Regions from separate parts of the Serratia sp. L9 genome, predicted to be linked through region 3. Evidence: predicted binding sites of a transcription regulator. Region 3 holds the regulator's gene; each other region holds the start of a gene.
What was found. Region 3 encodes Fur, which represses iron uptake genes when iron is present. Its sites were predicted from a motif close to ATAATAATGAGAACNACTATCAA; they were not measured.

Region 1: ftnA (non-heme ferritin) is a predicted target of Fur. The motif match lies at 2,164-2,186, and genes of this name have one in related genera.
Region 2: ACQ86O_RS09440 (TonB-dependent siderophore receptor) is a predicted target of Fur. The motif match lies at 1,982-2,004, and genes of this name have one in related genera.
Region 4: ACQ86O_RS13000 (isochorismate synthase) is a predicted target of Fur. The motif match lies at 3,013-3,035, and genes of this name have one in related genera.

What each region holds. Positions count from the first base shown of each region.
Region 1 covers NZ_CP192591.1:3,563,265-3,567,851, forward strand. Annotated here, with positions in the region: gene ACQ86O_RS16865 (hypothetical protein) at 1-41, opposite strand, end outside; gene ACQ86O_RS16870 (TraR/DksA C4-type zinc finger protein) at 226-663, shown strand; gene pip (prolyl aminopeptidase) at 764-1,717, shown strand; gene ACQ86O_RS16880 (DNA polymerase III subunit theta) at 1,744-1,977, opposite strand; gene ftnA (non-heme ferritin) at 2,342-2,854, shown strand; gene yobA (CopC domain-containing protein YobA) at 3,174-3,557, shown strand; gene copD (copper homeostasis membrane protein CopD) at 3,561-4,442, shown strand; gene ACQ86O_RS16900 (YebY family protein) at 4,512-4,587, shown strand, end outside.
Region 2 covers NZ_CP192591.1:1,979,231-1,983,817, reverse strand. Annotated here, with positions in the region: gene ACQ86O_RS09455 (FaeA/PapI family transcriptional regulator) at 1-303, shown strand, start outside; gene ACQ86O_RS09450 (helix-turn-helix domain-containing protein) at 423-1,103, shown strand; gene ACQ86O_RS09445 (type 1 glutamine amidotransferase family protein) at 1,215-1,790, opposite strand; gene ACQ86O_RS09440 (TonB-dependent siderophore receptor) at 2,060-4,249, shown strand; gene ACQ86O_RS09435 (response regulator transcription factor) at 4,337-4,587, opposite strand, start outside.
Region 3 covers NZ_CP192591.1:5,195,787-5,200,373, forward strand. Annotated here, with positions in the region: gene ybfE (LexA regulated protein) at 1-48, shown strand, start outside; gene fldA (flavodoxin FldA) at 260-799, shown strand; gene fur (ferric iron uptake transcriptional regulator) at 1,321-1,767, shown strand; gene ACQ86O_RS24735 (beta-N-acetylhexosaminidase) at 2,072-4,587, opposite strand, start outside.
Region 4 covers NZ_CP192591.1:2,758,551-2,763,137, reverse strand. Annotated here, with positions in the region: partial or broken gene ACQ86O_RS13010 (isochorismatase family protein) at 1-128, opposite strand, end outside; partial or broken gene ACQ86O_RS13005 ((2,3-dihydroxybenzoyl)adenylate synthase) at 131-1,758, opposite strand; gene ACQ86O_RS13000 (isochorismate synthase) at 1,769-2,977, opposite strand; partial or broken gene fepB (Fe2+-enterobactin ABC transporter substrate-binding protein) at 3,170-4,128, shown strand; gene entS (enterobactin transporter EntS) at 4,115-4,587, opposite strand, start outside.

The DNA of each region.
Region 1 (4,587 bases), 1.6 Mb from region 3:
TTCTTCTTCGCATTTTTCTTGCTATCCATTCCCTTACTCATGATGACCTCTCAGTGACCTTATGGTTGGGTGGGTGCCGTACTATTAACCACCTAACGTCCGGTGTATGCAAGTAACAAAGGGCACTAATAACCCAACCCATTGTTAATTTGAATATTATTCTTTATTAACCTTTTATGAATTAAAAATGTTACAATATAACAAATTTATCTGTTGGAGGGACCTATGACAGTAATGACGTTGTTAAGCGAGCAGCAATTGCTGGCGATGCCGGAATCCGATTACATGAACGCTGAGCAGCGTGCGTTTTTCCGCCAGCGTTTGCTGGAAGAGCAGCAAAAACTCTGGCAGCACATTGAAGTGCTGAAGCGGGATATCGATAATGGTGATATTAGCGGTGACGAGGCGGACAAGGCCGCCCGGGAAGAAGATCTGCGATTGCTGTTCCGTCAGTTGGATCGGGAAAGCCGCCTGTTGCCGAAGATGAAGGCGGCATTGGCGCGCGTGGAGAACGGCGAGTTTGGTTACTGCCTGGAAACCGGGGAGCCAATTGGGTTAGCGCGGTTGTTATTACGCCCAACGGCAGAGCTGAGTATTGAAGCCAAAACGGCACAAGAAATGCGCGAACCGCATTTGCGTAAGAGTAAGTCGTCTTCATTTTAAGCAAACGCACACTAACTTGTTGGTATTGGCTGGATTAGCGTTGACCTGATGAGCTGCATCAGCTTTGATGAAAGCATCACTCACAGAGAGACGCAGCGCCATGGAACAATTACGAGGTTTGTACCCGCCGTTAGCAGCCTATGACAGCGGTTGGCTGGATACTGGGGATGGGCACCGGATCTACTGGGAACTGAGTGGCAACCCAAATGGTAAACCGGCGGTGTTTATTCATGGAGGGCCAGGTGGTGGCATCGCGCCTTATCATCGCCAACTGTTTGATCCGCAGTGCTATAAGGTCTTGCTATTCGATCAGCGGGGCTGTGGGCGCTCCAAACCTCATGCCAGCCTGGACAACAACACGACCTGGCATCTGGTCGACGATATTGAGAGCCTGCGCAAAATGGCAGGTGTAGAGCAGTGGCTGGTATTTGGCGGTTCCTGGGGCTCCACACTGGCCTTGGCCTATGCGCAGACGCACCCGCAGCACGTCAGCGAGATGGTGTTGCGGGGCATTTTCACCCTGCGTAAGCAGGAACTCAGTTGGTATTATCAGGATGGCGCATCACGTTTCTTCCCAGATAAATGGGAGCGGGTGCTGTCTATCCTTTCACCAGAAGAACGCAAGGATGTGATCGCGGCATACCGCCAGCGCCTGACTTCGTCAAATTTGCAGGTACAGCTTGAAGCGGCCAAATTATGGAGCGTTTGGGAAGGTGAAACCGTCACTTTGCTACCTAACAGCGCCTCTGCGTCCTTTGGTGAGGATAACTTCGCTTTGGCCTTTGCCCGGATTGAAAACCACTATTTTACCCACCTGGGTTTTCTTGAAAGCGATGACCAACTGTTGAAAAACGTCCCGTTGATCCGCCATATTCCTGCGGTAATTGTTCATGGCCGTTATGATATGGCCTGCCAGGTGCAAAACGCCTGGGATCTGGCGAAAGCCTGGCCGGAGGCTGAACTGCATATCGTCGAAGGGGCAGGGCACTCAACTGATGAGCCAGGTATCCTGCACCATCTCATGTTGGCTACCGATCGTTTTGCTGGCAAATAATCTGCAGGCCTGCCGCAGGGCAGGCTTTACGACTTCATTTTGGGTTCGTACGGGAGGCGGGAGAATTTGTGTGATTCGGCACGATAGTGCATTACACGCTCGCGGAAATAATCCCGCAGATGTGCTGGCTGTTCGCGCTCCACCATTTCTGGGATCACCGGCATATTGTAGCGTTCCTTGAACGCCACACCTGATGCGGCCAGATCAACGTTCACCTTGTCCATCTCTTCTTTGGGAAGTTCTGCCAGATTGTAACCCATGTTATTTTCCTTCTTTCTACAACATCAAATCAGCGCAAAAGGTAATCTACCGCGGCACGCTTGGCAAGCGTCGATCATCACCCTCGGTTTTTCATTATAATAAGTAGGGTTATTTAGGCTGTAAACGCAATGCAATTTATTTATTATCTTAAATAAGAATGATTCGCCTTAGGGTTAAATATAAAGATGTAAATGATTCTCATAATAATTAAAAGTAAAATTAGAATTAATCATAACTTTATGAAAAATATATAAAATTACGCATTTAATAAATGAATGTGAATCAAGTGTTTTTATTTTGTGTGAACCAAGGCATAATGCGGAAAAATTAAATTCATGACCTGCAAAAATAAAAGGAATCATCATGCTGACGCAAGAAATGACAAAAAAGCTGAATGAACAACTGAATCTGGAGTTCTATTCTGCAAACCTGTATTTGCAAATGAGCGCCTGGTGCAGCGATAAAGGCTTTGAAGGTGCCGCCGCGTTCCTGAAAGAGCATTCTCGGGAAGAGATGCAGCACATGCAGCGTCTGTTTGATTACCTGAGTGACACTGGCGCGTTGCCCTTGCTGGGCAGTATCGCAGCTCCACCGGTAGAGTTTGGGTCGCTGGCAGAAGTGTTCCAGCAAACTTATGAGCATGAGCAACTGATCACCCGCCAGATTAACGAACTGGCACATGTGGCCATGACCACGCAAGATTACTCTACCTTCAACTTCCTGCAATGGTATGTTGCCGAGCAGCATGAAGAAGAGAAGCTGTTCAAATCGGTGCTGGATAAATTGGCGCTGGTGGGTAACAGTGGCAAGGGCCTGTTCTTCATCGATAAAGATCTGAAGAGCATGGGCGCAGCCAGCGAAGGTAGCAACGGCTAAGCTTGATACCAAGCAGTGAAGAGATCGCGTAACCTAGTGGGGCGCGATTTTTTTATGCCTTGCTTATATAGCGGTTATATAGCGATATGTGCTGCCAGCTTGCAAAATATTAGTGATGTGCTCGACTTGCGGGTTCACCGCCGTTATGATTTAACGCGATACGCTACAGGATGGTAGAGAGTTAAAACAGTGAGTTAGCAAGATCTCTTCCTCTGATTACCTGTGGCGTAAGTACTGTGGGGGTTGAGGTTGCGGAAACATCGCTCCGATTACCAGTCTTGGCCCTTATCACCTTCATTAATGATAAAGGGACACTTCTGTGATCGCTAAAATTCGCTCATCCTATCGCCTGCTTTCCACCGTTTTCGTGCTGTTTGTCGGTTTGTCTTCCCAGCAGGCATTGGCACACGCTCATCTGAAAGTACAAACTCCTGCGGCAGACACAACCGTCAGCGCCGCTCCGAAAGTGCTGACACTGAATTTTTCTGAAGGCATTGAACCCAACTTCAGCGGCGTAAAAGTGACCGGCCCGAACAACGCTGTGGTAAAAACCGGCAAATTGGGGCTGGATCCGCATAACAATACGCAGGTCAATGTACCCATCGAAAGTGAGCTGACAGCTGGCAAATATAATGTCGACTGGCACGTAGTTTCCGTCGACGGTCATAAAACCAAAGGCCAATACAGCTTTACCGTAAACTGACCGATGACTCTGGCGACCCTGTTTGTCCTGTGTCGCTTTGTGCACTTTGCGGCGGTGATGCTGATGTTTGGCATCAGCCTGTTCACCGCCTTATTGTCGCCGCAGCGCCTCTCCCCGATAGTGATCCGCGATTTGCACCCGATGCTGCTCGCCTCTACCTGGCTCTGCGCATTTACCGCCGTGCTAATGCTAGCCGTTCAGGCCGGCCTGATGGGTGATGGCTGGGCGGATACCTGGCAGTTGAGCATTTGGTGGGCTGTGCTGGGCACAACTTTTGGCGAGGCCTGGCGTTGGCATCTGGGTTTTTCCCTGTTAGCTCTGTTGGCGCTGTATCTCCCGGCTCCCAAGCGGGTACAAGCGTTGGCGCTGTGCTCACTGTTGTTGCTGGTCAATATGGCGTTTATCGGCCATGCCGTGATGCAGGAAGGCATTCTGGGCATCTTGCACCGGGCCAATCACGCGCTGCATCTGCTGGCGGCGGGGTATTGGTTTGGCAGCTTATTGCCGTTACTGGTTTGTTTGCGTTACCTGCCGCAGTCGCAATATCGCCGGGACGCGGTCACGACGTTGATTCGATTTTCCCGCTGGGGCCATGGTGCCGTGGCGCTGGTCATTTTGACTGGTATTGCCAACAGCCTGATTATCCTTGGCCATTGGCCGCTGGATATTGATTCTGATTACCAGCGTTTGCTGCTATTCAAAATTGCGTTGGTGGCATTGATGGTGGTGGTGGCGCTGGTAAATCGTTATGCGATCGTGCCTGCAATGCGTACAACACCAACACTGGCACAGCGTGGGCTAACAATCGCCTGCTGGCTGGAGGTGGCATTAGGTTCCGCAGCCCTGTTGCTGGTGAGCTTATTTGCAACTTATGCGCCGGTATGACATTGCGCCTTGCCGGATGCCCCCTGATTGCGGGAAAATTAAATCAAATCGCAACTTAAGGCCATGACAATGAAATCTGTAATTCTTGGTATTGCGCTGTTGGCAACGACGACGGGCGCATTGGCGGCAGATAAACTGGTTAATG
Region 2 (4,587 bases), 2.5 Mb from region 3:
AAAGAAAGAGAAAAACAGCTTAATAATGTTCTCTTTGCCTTGAGAGCGCTCTGCAAAAATGACACGCCTCAGACAGCCATCCCTCCTCAGGCACAATGGCCAAAGACACGAGAAGTCGCAGAATACTGCGAAATAACTATCTATCTTGCTCGTTACTATCTACTAAGGCTGGTTGAAAACAAAAAAGCTTATGTTACTTCTGGCGCACTCAATAACAGTTTACGCTGGTACATTGCAGAATCTTCTCGCTTATCGAAACAGCATGAAAGAAGGGAAGAACAATCTATTGTGGCAGAAGGCTAAATAGGCTCATTAACCTGCGACACCTTTTTTATCTTTTTTAGCGCTGATATTCATCCATCGTTGTGTCTGCCTCTGAGATTAACGTTTGACAGACACCCTGATAGAAAGGACTTCATATCGTGGCACAGTCACTCTCCATTCTAATAATCGACACTGACCGCTATTTTATCGACGGCCTACGCCAAGGGCTCCAGGCATTTTTCCAGGCTCGTCAGCAGAACATCCATCTGCTTGAAGAAAAACAGACTGATGCCAAAGTCGATATCGTTTTCTTAGGTAATCTTGCCGCCAATTCTCCCTGGCTTTACCGGCTGCATCAGCATGATTGCCATCCGACCGTGTTCTTCATCAAAGAACTTCGTCGGAACAAAAGCGTATTTAAATCAGGGGTTCAGTGTGACAAATGCAATTCAAAAGCCTTGCATCGTCACCAATCTCTGTACGCACTCTATGACATGCTGGATAGCGTGTTGTTTTCACCGCCCCTGCCTTCATTAGCGGCCAACCACGACTGCTTATGCCTGTCACCATTGACGTCCAGGGAGGAGGAGGTTTTACGGTGCATACACAAGGGAATGAACGGGCGAGACACCGGAGCCTATTTACATATCAGCAATAAAACAGCGAATGCCCATAAACAGAACGCCATGCGTAAGCTGAATTTCAGATGTAATCAGGAACTGTACCAATGGCTTCTTCAGGGAGGGGGCACTATCTGTATGAAAGATCGCTGCAACTTTCCAAGCAGAAACCAACGGAGCTGCCAGAAATCAGCCCCCTGCCACCAATGCAATTTGTAGATCCAAGGAGAAGCCGCAGGTATACGTATACAGACGGTTCGCGTACACCAGCCTGAACCTATCTCAACATGCTACCTCCAGAACCTGCGATAGGTTCCTGCAGATAGGGGGTTATAAAATGGGTTTGCTGTGCTCCGCCGCATGCATCGCCAGATAGGCAGTGAGGTTTTCGTCATTAATACCCAAAGTACGTAAAACCTCGGCCATAAAGCTGACCGGGGCAGTGCCAGGTGCGGTGATAACGCGCCTGTCAGCCACCGCATAAGGCACATTCTGGTAGTAAGCCGCCCCAGCATAATTCAGGCTCGACAGGTTTTCCGCCGAATTGGAAGTATGCAGAACGGTGTCAAGCACACCCGCTTGCGCCAGCACGCGTGTCCCATCACAAATCCCCGCGACCACCACGTTGCCGCGATAGGCGGTAGCAACCAGGTTGGTGATATCTGGAGCCTGTTCGGTTTGCCAGATTGTCCCCCCGCACACCATTAGCAGATCGACTTCTTCAAGCTCAATAGCTTCTATCGCCAGATGTGGAGAGACAAGCATGCCGCCAGAAGAGGTGACGGGGTTTCCGCCTGGAGTGGCAAAGCGCGTTTCAAAACCGAAATAGCAACGCCCTGCCGAGTTAACCAGAGCCGTTTCCCAATCTGAGAAATTTTCTGTGAGGATAGTTATTGCACGAATCATATGAACCTCTTAATTGATGATGGCTGGTGATCCCCCAGGATCCTCCTTCCGGAAAAAAACAGTATTCGAAGCTGCTGTCAGTTTCCGTCAGTAGCCAGCTGACATCATTATTTATCCCCCCAATATTTGAAAATTTATCTTTTCGATTGTGGAGAAAATGTGAATTTACGCTTTCCTGCGTTTAAATACAAATAATTATCATTACAATTCCCATCTGTAAAATTAGTTACATTTGTTATCAATTTATTAATATAAAAGGGATTGTTGCGATGATTACTACAAGAAATAGCAGGTTGCGACCTTGTACATTGTTATTGGCAGGGCTTTTCAGTGGTTATGGCGTTGCAGCCGAAGAGGCACCAGAAGAAGATAAAGAACCCATGGTGGTGCGTGCCACTGCTGCCGAAGAGCTGAAGCAACAGCCTGGCGTTTCTATTATTACCGCCGACGACATCCGTAAAACCCCGCCGGTCAACGATCTTTCCGATATTATCCGCAGGATGCCCGGCGTAAACCTCACCGGCAACAGTGCCAGCGGCAGCCGTGGCAATAATCGCCAAATTGATATCCGTGGCATGGGTCCTGAAAATACCTTGATCCTTATTGATGGCGTCCCTGCGACCTCACGCAATTCTGTTCGTTACAGCTGGCGTGGGGAGAGAGACACCCGAGGAGATACCAACTGGGTGCCACCAGAAATGGTTGAACGTATTGAAGTCTTACGTGGTCCAGCTGCGGCCCGTTATGGCTCCGGCGCGGCCGGTGGCGTGGTTAATATCATCACTAAGCGCCCGACCAAAGACTGGCATGGCAAGATTTCCCTGTTCACCAACTACCCCGAAAATAACAAGGAAGGCACGACAAATCGGGCCAACTTCAGTTTGAGCGGCCCCTTGGCGGGGGATGCACTGACTATGCGCCTGTTTGGTAATCTCAATAAAACGGATGCCGATGCTTATGATATCAACACGCAGCAAAACGGGTCTTATGCTGCGGGCCGCGAAGGGGTAAGAAACAAAGACATTAACGCCCTGCTCTCTTGGAAAATCGACCCACAACAAATTGTCGATTTTGAGTATGCCTATAGCCGCCAAGGTAATATCTACGCCGGTGATACCCAATACAGTAATGGTAACCTCAGCCCCAACGATCTGGTTGCTTCACTTTATGGACAGGAAACTAACCGTCTGTATCGCCAAACGTATGGCATTACTCACAACGGTATCTGGGATTGGGGCCAATCCCGCCTGAGTCTCAACTATGAAAAAACCAATAACACCCGTCTGGCAGAAGGAACCACTGGCCGTGTAGAAGGCATGATCAACGATACCACCTATAACACCAGCCGGTTGGAGAATTACCGTGCGGGCGGTGAGGTAAATATCCCCTTGGATTTGCTGTTCGAACAAAATCTCACTCTTGGTGCAGAATGGAATCGCGAACAGCTCAACGATCCCGCCTCCATGCTGATGACCGATGCAAGCGGTGTGGTCATTGGTGATGCATCGGGGGACCCCTCTTCACGCAGCCCAAAAAACAGCGCGCAGATCGGTTCACTTTATCTTGAAGATAATATTGAACCCATCGCAGGTACCTTCGTGATCCCCGGTCTGCGTTTCGATTATCACAATAAATTTGGTGCCAACTGGAGCCCAAGCCTGAACGTCTCGCAAGAGCTCGGGGAGTATTTCAAACTGAAAGCGGGCATCGCCCGAGCGTTTAAAGCCCCCAACCTTTACCAGTCCAGCGAAGGTTATCTGTTATCTACCCGTGGCAATGGCTGCCCGAACAATATTGCCTCCGGCAGTTGCTACCTGCTCGGGAACAACGATTTGGAAGCGGAAACCAGCATTAACAAGGAGCTCGGCCTCGAATTTACCTGGCAAGGGTATGATGCTGGTATTACCTATTTCCGCAACGACTATAAAAACAAAATCGTGGCTGGAACCGAGATCATCGGTTACGCCTCCAATGGTTACAATATTTTGCAGTGGGAAAACGGCGGTAAGGCGCTGGTAGAAGGGTTGGAAGGCAATCTGGTGGTGCCGCTGGTCGTTGATACGCTCACCTGGCGCACCAACGCGACTTATATGATCACCTCTGAAAACAAGGATACGGGCAACCCGCTGTCGGTGATCCCAAAATACACCATTAATACCCTGCTTGATTATCAGGTCACCGATAAGTTATCCACCAACCTGAGCTGGACGTTGTATGGGCGGCAAAAACCGCGAGAATATGCCGAGAGCCGCACAGAAACTGGCACGCTCTCCAGTAAGGAAGTTGGGGCATACTCGGTGGTAGGTTTTGGGGTGAATTACGACCTGATGAAAGATCTGCATTTAAATACCGGCATCACCAATCTGTTCGATAAGAAAGTGTACCGTGAAAATGAAGGAGCATCGACCTATAACGAACCGGGGCGTGCCTATTACGCAGGCCTGAGCTTGTCCTTCTGACAACATTTTATAAAAGTTGCCCCGGCCTTGCCGGGCTCCTTTTGGCAACCGGTAACGCAGTATCAAAAACCCACCGATAGGTGAAGTTCAGGCTCCATTCCCATAGGATAAAACGTCTTTTTTGGGGGCCAATCCACCATGGAATAACCAGTGATACAGTTCGCTATTCCGCTTGAAACCCAGTTTGCGCATCGCAGTGAGTTTATGTGAACTGACCGTCTTGACGTTAAGCATCAATTTATTCGCGATCTGGCCTGGGGTTAGCTCCCAGGCTATTCCCTCCAGGACTTCTCGCTCTCTCGGCGTTAGTTGCAGATGATCGCAGCCAATCTCTTTTC
Region 3 (4,587 bases):
GAACAGATGCTGCTGGCAAAACTGGCGGAAGAACAGCCAGAACCATGATCTCTACTGCCGCAGGCGCGGCACGGCGTTAAGGATGACGCCAGATCAACCCCACTGTTATTTAGATCCCAGGGCATCGCATAAACGTGATAAAACCCCAGGGCAAATTTCTGGCATGATACGCATTTACGGGTGAGGTTCAGTGCCCATGGCAGCGCCTTACGCCGCGTTTACGCAATACAATCCATTGAATTAAAAGGTTATCTGTAATATGGCTCATGTAGGCATTTTCTTTGGCAGCGATACTGGCAATACCGAAAACATTGCCAAGATGATCCAAAAACATCTTCACCAAAAATACGGTAACGACGTCGCAGAAATCCGCGACATTGCCAAAAGCAGTAAAGAAGATCTGGAAGCGTTCGATATCCTGCTGCTTGGTATCCCGACCTGGTACTACGGCGAAGCCCAATGTGACTGGGATGATTTCTTCCCGACGCTGGAAGACATCGACTTCAATGGCAAATTGGTAGCGCTGTTCGGCTGTGGCGATCAGGAAGACTACGCGGAATATTTCTGCGATGCGATGGGCACTATCCGCGATATCATTGAACCACGCGGTGCCGCCATCGTCGGCCATTGGCCAACCAAAGGCTACCATTTCGAAGCGTCCAAAGGTCTGGCAGACGATCACCACTTTGTCGGTCTTGCCATTGACGAAGACCGTCAGCCTGAACTGACCAACGAACGTGTAGAAGCCTGGGTTAAGCAGATTGGTGAAGAACTTAGCCTGGCCGAAATTATCGGTTAAACCTGCAGCCTCTACCAACGCTCCGTAAGGTAAAATGCATTACTGACATACCTATGGATTTCGCGTTGCAGCCAGGTACCCAGTTCTTTCATCCCCCGGCGCTTGCTACGGTGAGTCACCGGGGTGACAAATCTGTCTGGAACAGATTTGAACGCTGCTTGCAGCGGCCCTTACAGGGCCAGGCCCACGGATGGACCTGGTCATTGAGTGCAGGTAACAACGCTGCAGCTTGAAAGACGACGGGTATGTGGACTGTTATCGGTATCACGGATTATAATAATAGATACCACAAGTTTTTAACTTTTCACGTCACTCCGGTAGACTGAGATATCGGTTTATCCCACCCATCAAGACGTTGCATATGTAACGTATAAGAGTACAAAGATATCTTTGTTAACAACCGGCGGTTCCTATTTACGGCAACCGGTTCTATAATGAGACGCAATTAACCCTTTGTGCTGACCGATGCCATAGGCGAAAACGCCTCAACTTGATTAGCACAGTAACAGGACTGAATCCGCATGACTGACAACAACACCGCATTGAAGAAGGCTGGCTTAAAAGTCACGCTTCCGCGACTCAAAATTCTGGAAGTTTTGCAGGATCCGGAATGCCATCACGTCAGTGCGGAAGATCTGTACAAAAAACTGATAGATATGGGTGAAGAAATTGGCCTGGCCACGGTTTACCGCGTGCTGAACCAGTTTGATGACGCGGGTATTGTCACCCGTCACAATTTTGAAGGCGGCAAGTCCGTATTCGAACTGACCCAGCAACATCACCACGATCACCTGATTTGCCTGGATTGCGGCAAGGTTATCGAGTTCAGCGATGAGTCTATCGAAGTTCGCCAGCGTGATATTGCCAAGCAACACGGCATCAAGCTCACCAATCACAGCCTGTATCTGTACGGCCACTGTGAAACCGGTGATTGCCGCGAAAACGAAACGTTGCACGACAAAAAATAAGACTGGTTCGCCAGACACAGAAACCGCCTTTTTTACGGCGGTTTTTTTATGCCTAATATTTCAGACAAAAAAATCCCCGGACAGGCCCGGGGAAAATGATGACTTAAAATCTGGCACTTGCAGTACTTCTTTCTTACAACACTTAACGATATACCCGATGAGTTTCAAGTTGGCGCGCTTGCGCATCCCTTAGGACCAACGCCACGGATGAACCTGGTCATTGGGAGCAGCTAACGACACTACGGCTTGAGAGACAACGGGTATCAAGCCCATCCGCCGACACGCAGACGGGCTTCCTTCAGGCTTATGCCTTAACGGGTTCAGCGCGGCTGAAGCGTTTGCCGTCCGGGCTGATCGCACGGATTTGAACGTCCCCAGTCACCGCAGGGCGCGCTTTATCATCGTAACGCTGCCACTGTTTTCCACCATCGGTAGAGTATTCAATCCCCAGGCCCGGCAGCGAAATGTTCGCTTCCAGTTTGCCACCGATAATGCGTGCTCCTGGTACCGGCAGGCGATAGCTCACGCCACCTTTATCCAATTTGGCCAGTTCCCGTTGCCCGACCAGGTTGGCGAAGCGCAGCCAATCCTTATCCAGGGTTTTAGTATCAACCAGATGGGTTTCACCACCTTTGTACTCACGGCCAGCTTGGTAATCCTGTTCCCAGCTCGCACGGTGCCATGCACGTTCTGCTACAGACAGCGCACGTGGGTAAATCATATATTCCATTTGCTGGTCGGTACGCACCACTTCACTCCACAGTTGAGCAGAGAGGCCATAGGCACCTGGCCATGGTTTGTCGCTCTTGGCCGTGAAGTGGTTGCCGTCACGGTCAACCGACGTTTCGGCGTTCTGCGGCAGGTTGTTTGGCGCGAAGCTGAAGATCTTCTGCTCGTCACTGAAACGGGTGCCCCAGTAATAGCCATGCTCGTCCGGACTCACTTCATAAGGGAAATCCATGTAGACATAGTCTGGGTTGGAGATCACCACGTCGTAGCCTTTGTTCGCCCAGTCATTAGCCGAGTCGAACCCGCCCCAATACAGAGTATCCCAGAAGTTGACCGCAACATTCTTGGTGGCGAAGGCTTGGGCATTTTTGGCGTCTTTCAGGCCATCCTGCCACGCTTGCATTCTGTCAATACCATGCGCTTTCACCAGTTGGCTGACTTCCAGACCAAAGTAGCTCGGCAAGTGCTCCATATCTTCCACTTTGCCGTCTTTGATCATCGCCTGGCACACTTCAGACTTGGCCCATGGCTTGTCTTCTTTACTCAGATCCAGGATGCCTTTGCCAGCTTCCGGCTTTTTCACGTCGGTATAGCCAGCGCCCAGGCGGATGTTCTTCGCTTCGTCGCCACCAAAGTGCCAGGTTTGCAGCGGCTGCCCGGCTTCTTTGTGCATCTGGGCAATTTCACCAATCACTTTATCAACAAAGTTCTTGGAGGAATCCAGGCAAGGGTTCAGGTAACTCTGGCGGTTGAAGTACTGTACCGAAGTCGTGTTTGAGGTGTCGGTCGGATCCAGCAAGCGGAACTCATTGGCCTCTTTCTCTTTCCCTTCGGCCAGCAGTTTCTTATAGCGGGCTTCCATGGAAACGATCGCGGCACGGGCATGCGCAGGCATATCAATCTCTGGGATCACTTCGATCTGGCGCGCCTGAGCGTATTTAACGATGTCGATGTAATCCTGACGGGAGAAGAAACCGCCGTGTGGCTCAGGGCCAGAGCCATATTGCGGTAGCAGGCAGGTGGTTTCGCTCAGATCGTGGCAGCGCTGGCCACCCACTTCGGTTAACTCCGGCAGGCCAGGGATCTCGATACGCCAGCCTTCGTCATCCGTCAGGTGGAAGTGGAATTTATTCAGTTTGTACGCGGCCATCTGATCTAACAGGCGCAATACGGCGTCTTTATGGTGGAAGTTGCGCGCAACATCCAGGAAAATGCCGCGATATTGGAAGCGCGGTGCATCTTTGGCATCCAAGGTAGCAATCTTGGTGCTGCCGTCGGTCGGGACAAGCGACAGAATGGATTGCAGACCGTAGAACACCCCGGCCTGATCGAAGCCGGTGATCACCGCTCCTTTCTCTCCAATCTTCAACTGATAGGCACCCGGCACAGCCAAGTCGCCTTTAAATGCACCAGGTTTGATATCCGTTTTGATCGGATAGCCACCCACTTTGTTTTCTACGCCCAGCAGTTCAAAACGCTTGGCTGCCGCATCCGCCGCAGGCTTGGCCAGGGCGCTCAGCTCCAGCGCGACGCCTTTGCTCAAATCAACATCATTCTGATGAATCTTCACGTCCATCGGCGTCGGGATAATCTGGCCACGCAGTGTCGCCATTGGCAGCACTTTCAAATCCTGGTTCTTGGCAAAGCGGCTTTCTGGCACCATCAGAATGTTGTGGTCATCTTTGGTGCGTTTCCACTGATCGCCAGTGAAAGGAGCAACAAACTGGTGCACATCATCGGTATCGGTATTCGCCAGGATCTTGGGTTTGGCATCCCCTGAGGTCGCGTACCAGCGCGGTAGGAAGTCAGTACGGAACAGTTGCCAGTATTCAGCGATAATCGGGATTTCCACCGCCTGATTCGCCGGGAAACTGGTGAATTTATCGGTAGGCTCCAGTTTGTACAAATCGCCGGTCAGATGGCTAATCTTGAACTGATCGTTATCCACTTTCAGCGTCTGGCGTGGGCTGTGGAAATAAATAGCCCAGTCTTTGTCTTTAATTTCCTGGGCACCATTAGTCAGGGTGATCAGCACTTTATGGCAGGATGCCCAGTCAGCGCCCAGCTTGGCGCAATCAACGCCGTTATCAG
Region 4 (4,587 bases), 2.4 Mb from region 3:
AGGAAATATTGCTGCATATCGTGGATCAGCAGCGCGGCACGTTGCGGCTCAAAGACCCAGTTCACCTTGTTGACCGGCAGTTCAGTCGGTGCTGGTAGCGCGTAATCGTTAAGTTTTGGAATGGCCATGATTATTCTCCCTGAGCCTGAGCCAATTGTTGCGCTTCCAGACGTTCGCGCAGAAGTTTTTTATCGACTTTACCCACCGGGGTTAATGGCAATGATTCCACCAGGATAAAGCGATCGGGCAATTTGAATTCGGCAACGCCTTGTTCACGCAGATGGCGGCGGAAAATCACCGGTTTAACGGCATCGTGCGCCACAATAAAGGCACAGCTTTTTTCGCCCATCAGCGTATCTGGCATTGAAACCAGCGCGGCATTTATCACTGCCGGATGGCGCAGCAGCAGGTTTTCAACTTCCTCTGCGGCAATTTTCTCGCCGCCACGATTGATCTGATCTTTCTGCCGCCCCTGCACCAGCACATAACCGTCTTCAGTCAGGCTGATCAGGTCACCCGAACAGTAGAAACCCTGCTGATCAAAGGCTTCGGCGTTATGCGCTGGGCTCCGATAATAGCCACGGAAGGTATAAGGCCCACGGGTCATCAACCGGCCAGTTTCCCCTACCGGCAGAGGGTTGCCCTGCTCATCGGCTACCCACAGCTCATCATCCGGGCACATTGGCGTGCCTTGGGTGGCAAGAATGTGTTGGTCGTCGTCATCCAGCAACGTGTAATTCACCAGCCCTTCGGCCATGCCAAACACCTGCTGCAGCTGGCAGCCAATCTCATTGCGGATACGGGCAGCCAGGGTTTCCCCAGTTTGGCCCCGCCAACCTGCAATAGCGTCAGACTGGCCAATTGCTGATTACTGCCCCACTCTTCAATCGCCTGCAGCCAAAGGGTAACGGCTGGCGGCACCAGCGCGGTGACCGTGATCTGATGCTGTTCGATAAGTTTGAAGCATTGGGCAGCCGCAGGATCGGTGGCAAACACCACCCGCCCGGCAGCGTAGAACACGCCCAGTACACCCGGCGAACTCATGGGATAATTATGGGCGACCGGCAATGCGCACAGATAACGGGTCGCGCTGTCGAAGCGGCAAATCTCCACGCTGCGGCGAATGCTGTAGTAGTAATCATTATGGGTACGTGGGATCAGTTTAGGTGTACCGGTACTGCCGCCAGAAAGCTGGAAAAACGCCACCTTATCGGCGGCGGTAGGCGTGGCGACAAAAGCACCAGGTTCTTCTTCCAGCCAGGCGGCCAATGCGTGCTCGCCTTCTGCTTGATTACGCAGCCCGACCACGCGCAGCGAAGGGTGTTGCCCGGTGAAGGTATTCAGGAACTGATCCTGCGCAAACAAGGCGTGCTCGCGATCGGCGATCAGTAATGCAGGCTCGATCTGGCTGGCATAGGCGTTCAGCTCACTGCGTTGATGGCTGAACAGGGCGTTCACCGGCACTACGCCGATTTTAAGCAGGGCAAAGAACACCACATAAAATTCAACCACGTTGCCAAGCTGCACAAGCGCGGTATCACCGGCCCCCAGCCCACGCCTTGACAGCGCGGCGGCCAGGCGATCGGAGAGTTGTTCCAACTGGCGGTAGCTCAGGCTACGTTGCGGATCTACCAGGGCTGTCGCGTCATTTTCTGCCTGTCGGGATAAAATTTCGGTCAGCGGCTGATCGATCCAGTAGCCACGTTCGCGGTAACGGCGCGCGAAATCCTCAGGCCAAGGGGTAAAAACAATACTCATAGGGGACTCACTATCCTTGATTAAGGCCAAACGCACGTAAAATGGTACTGAGTTTGGTGCCGGTTTCGTGCCATTCAGACTGCGGGGAAGAATCCTGTACGATGCCAGCACCGGCAAACAGGCGAACCTGATTGGCATTCACGGTGCCGCAGCGAATGGTGACGACCCATTCACCATTACCTTCGGCGTCACACCAACCGACGATGCCACCAAACAGGTCACGGTCAAAAGGCTCAAGCTGTTCGATGAGATCGCGTGCCACCAGCGTTGGTGTGCCGCATAAGGCCGGTGTTGGATGCAACAGACAGGCCAAAGACAGCGCATTTTCTGCCCGGCTGGCGACTTCGCCGTCGATCGGCGTCGAAAGGTGCCATAGCGTGGTGGTACTCAGCAGTTCCGGGGTTGCGGGAATATGCAGATGACTGCATCGCCCGGTCAGAACCTGACGCATGCCTTCAGTGACAATCTGATGCTCATAAAGATCCTTGCTGGAAACCAGCAATTGCTGACTGATTTCCCGATCCCGCTGCGGGTCGCTTTCACGCCGCGCCGAACCAGCCAAAGGGTTGGAATGGAACTGATTACCGTATTTACGCAGCAGCAGCTCAGGGCTGGCCCCTACCAAGGCGCCCTCTTCCAGCGGCACATGGAAGTGGAAGCCATGAGGGTTTTGGGCAATGATGCGCGTCATTAATGTTTGGCGATCGACCGGCTTGCTGGTTTCAATCTCCAACAAACGGGCAAGCACCACTTTATCCAATTGATCGCCCTTGGTGGCCTGCACCGCGTCGGCAACCATCTGCATAAACTGCGTTTGCTCTGGCAATTCTGTTTTACGGGTAATTGCCGGCAAGGCCGTATCGGCAATCTGCATATCCGCCAACAAGGCTTCGCGTTCAAACCACTGCGTCTGTTGGGGGATAAAAAGCGCCGAGGGTTGGCGGGTATCGAAAGGAATTGCGCCACACAGCACCGGATCCTTGATGCCAGCTAATCTGGCTTGTGCAAAGGCCTGCTGTATGGCTTGTTGGAATTTGCCTTGCAGATCGTCACCCTCATTGGCTGGTAGGGTGATCCTGGCAAAACATCCCTGCGTACTCAGACTGCGAAAAGGTGAGGTAAAAAAGAAACCTGAAGTTGGAGAGATCGCGGTGGCCTGCGCCTGGTTCTCACTGTGTTGCAGGCCCTTCTGTGCGGCACCCTTAACGACTACGTCCATCGGTACTTCCTCTTGTTTCATCAATAATAACCGATATAATAATGATTATCATTTGTATTACATCGCGATAAAGTACCTGCCCAAGTAAGCTATGTCAATAATGCCAAACACTTCTTCACCTCCTGATTTATGGTATAAACCTTGTGGGTTTAGCCCAACGAATGATAAGCATTTAGAAAAAGGAACTCATCAATGATAACTCCCCTGCGGATCAGCCTGGCGCTATTTGGGATGCTGGCGCTGAGCCTGGCTCAGGCCGCTACCCAAGAATGGCCTCGCAGCATTGAAACATCACACGGCGTAATAACGCTCAATCAGCAGCCGCAACGGATCGTATCCACCAGCGTTACGGTCACGGGCACCTTGCTGGCGATCGGCGCACCGGTGATCGCCAGTGGAGCAACCACGCCGAATAACAAGCTTTCTGATAAGCAGGGCTTTTTCCATCAATGGGGCGATGTCGCGGCCAAACGTGGGGTGAAGCGGCTCTATATTGGCGAACCTAATGCCGAAGCGATTGCCGGAGAGGCTCCCGATCTGATCGTGATGTCTGCAACCGGCGCAGATTCCGCAGTGCGTCTGTTTGATCAGTTGTCGGCCATTGCGCCAGTATTGGTCGTGAACTACGACGATAAAAGCTGGCAGGAACTGGCCAAAATACTTGGTCAGGCCACCGGTTATGAAGCGCAGGCAGAGAAGATCGTCACCGAATTTGATAACCGGGAGAAAGCGCTGAAGCAACAGATGACGTTACCGCCGCAGCCTACCTCAGCCCTGGTGTTTCGCAGCGATGGTAAGAACGCCAATCTGTGGACTGCTGATTCCTCACAAGGGAAACTTCTGCAACAGCTGGGCTTTACGCTGGCAACCTTGCCGCCAAAGCTCAATGCCAGCACCAGCCAAGGGGCGCGTAAAGACATCGTGCAACTGGGGGAGAAAACCTGGCTGAGGGGTTGAATGGCCAGACCTTGCTGTTATTCGCCAACGATGAAAGCGACGCACAGCGGCTGATGAGCAACAGTTTCCTGGCCCATCTGCCGGCGGTAGAAAACCAGCGGGTTTATGCCCTGGGAAATGACACTTTCCGCCTGGATTATTACAGCGCCAGCAATCTGCTGACGCGTCTGGAAAAGCTGTTTATTTCCCCGTAGCCTCGGTGGCGGGTTGGCGTTCCTCGCTCGGCCCGCCCATGCTCACGTTGCGCAGGCCGCGCATGGCAAATGCCAGCACCACAGCCAATAGCGCCGCCCCCAGGCCAAAGCTGGTTGAGCTCATTGCTGGCAGCATAAATGCCCCCATCGCACCGAGCAGCAAAGCGCCGAGCGCATCTCCCACCACGTTCTGAGCGGTCCACAAGCCATTAATCCGGCCCAGAAATGCATCTGGCGTCAGGTTTTGAATCAGGCCATATTGCAGCAAGGAATTGAGTGCGCTGAGATAGCCAAACACCACCAGGCACAGCAGCGCCATGCCGTACCACGGCATCAGGCCAAACAGCCCCACGGCAACAAAAGCCGCAATGGCCGTCAACAGCATCATCCAACCAGGACGCGCCACCTGCGCCACCCGGCCGCTGGTAAATGCACCAATCGCCGCCCCCAGGGGCACTG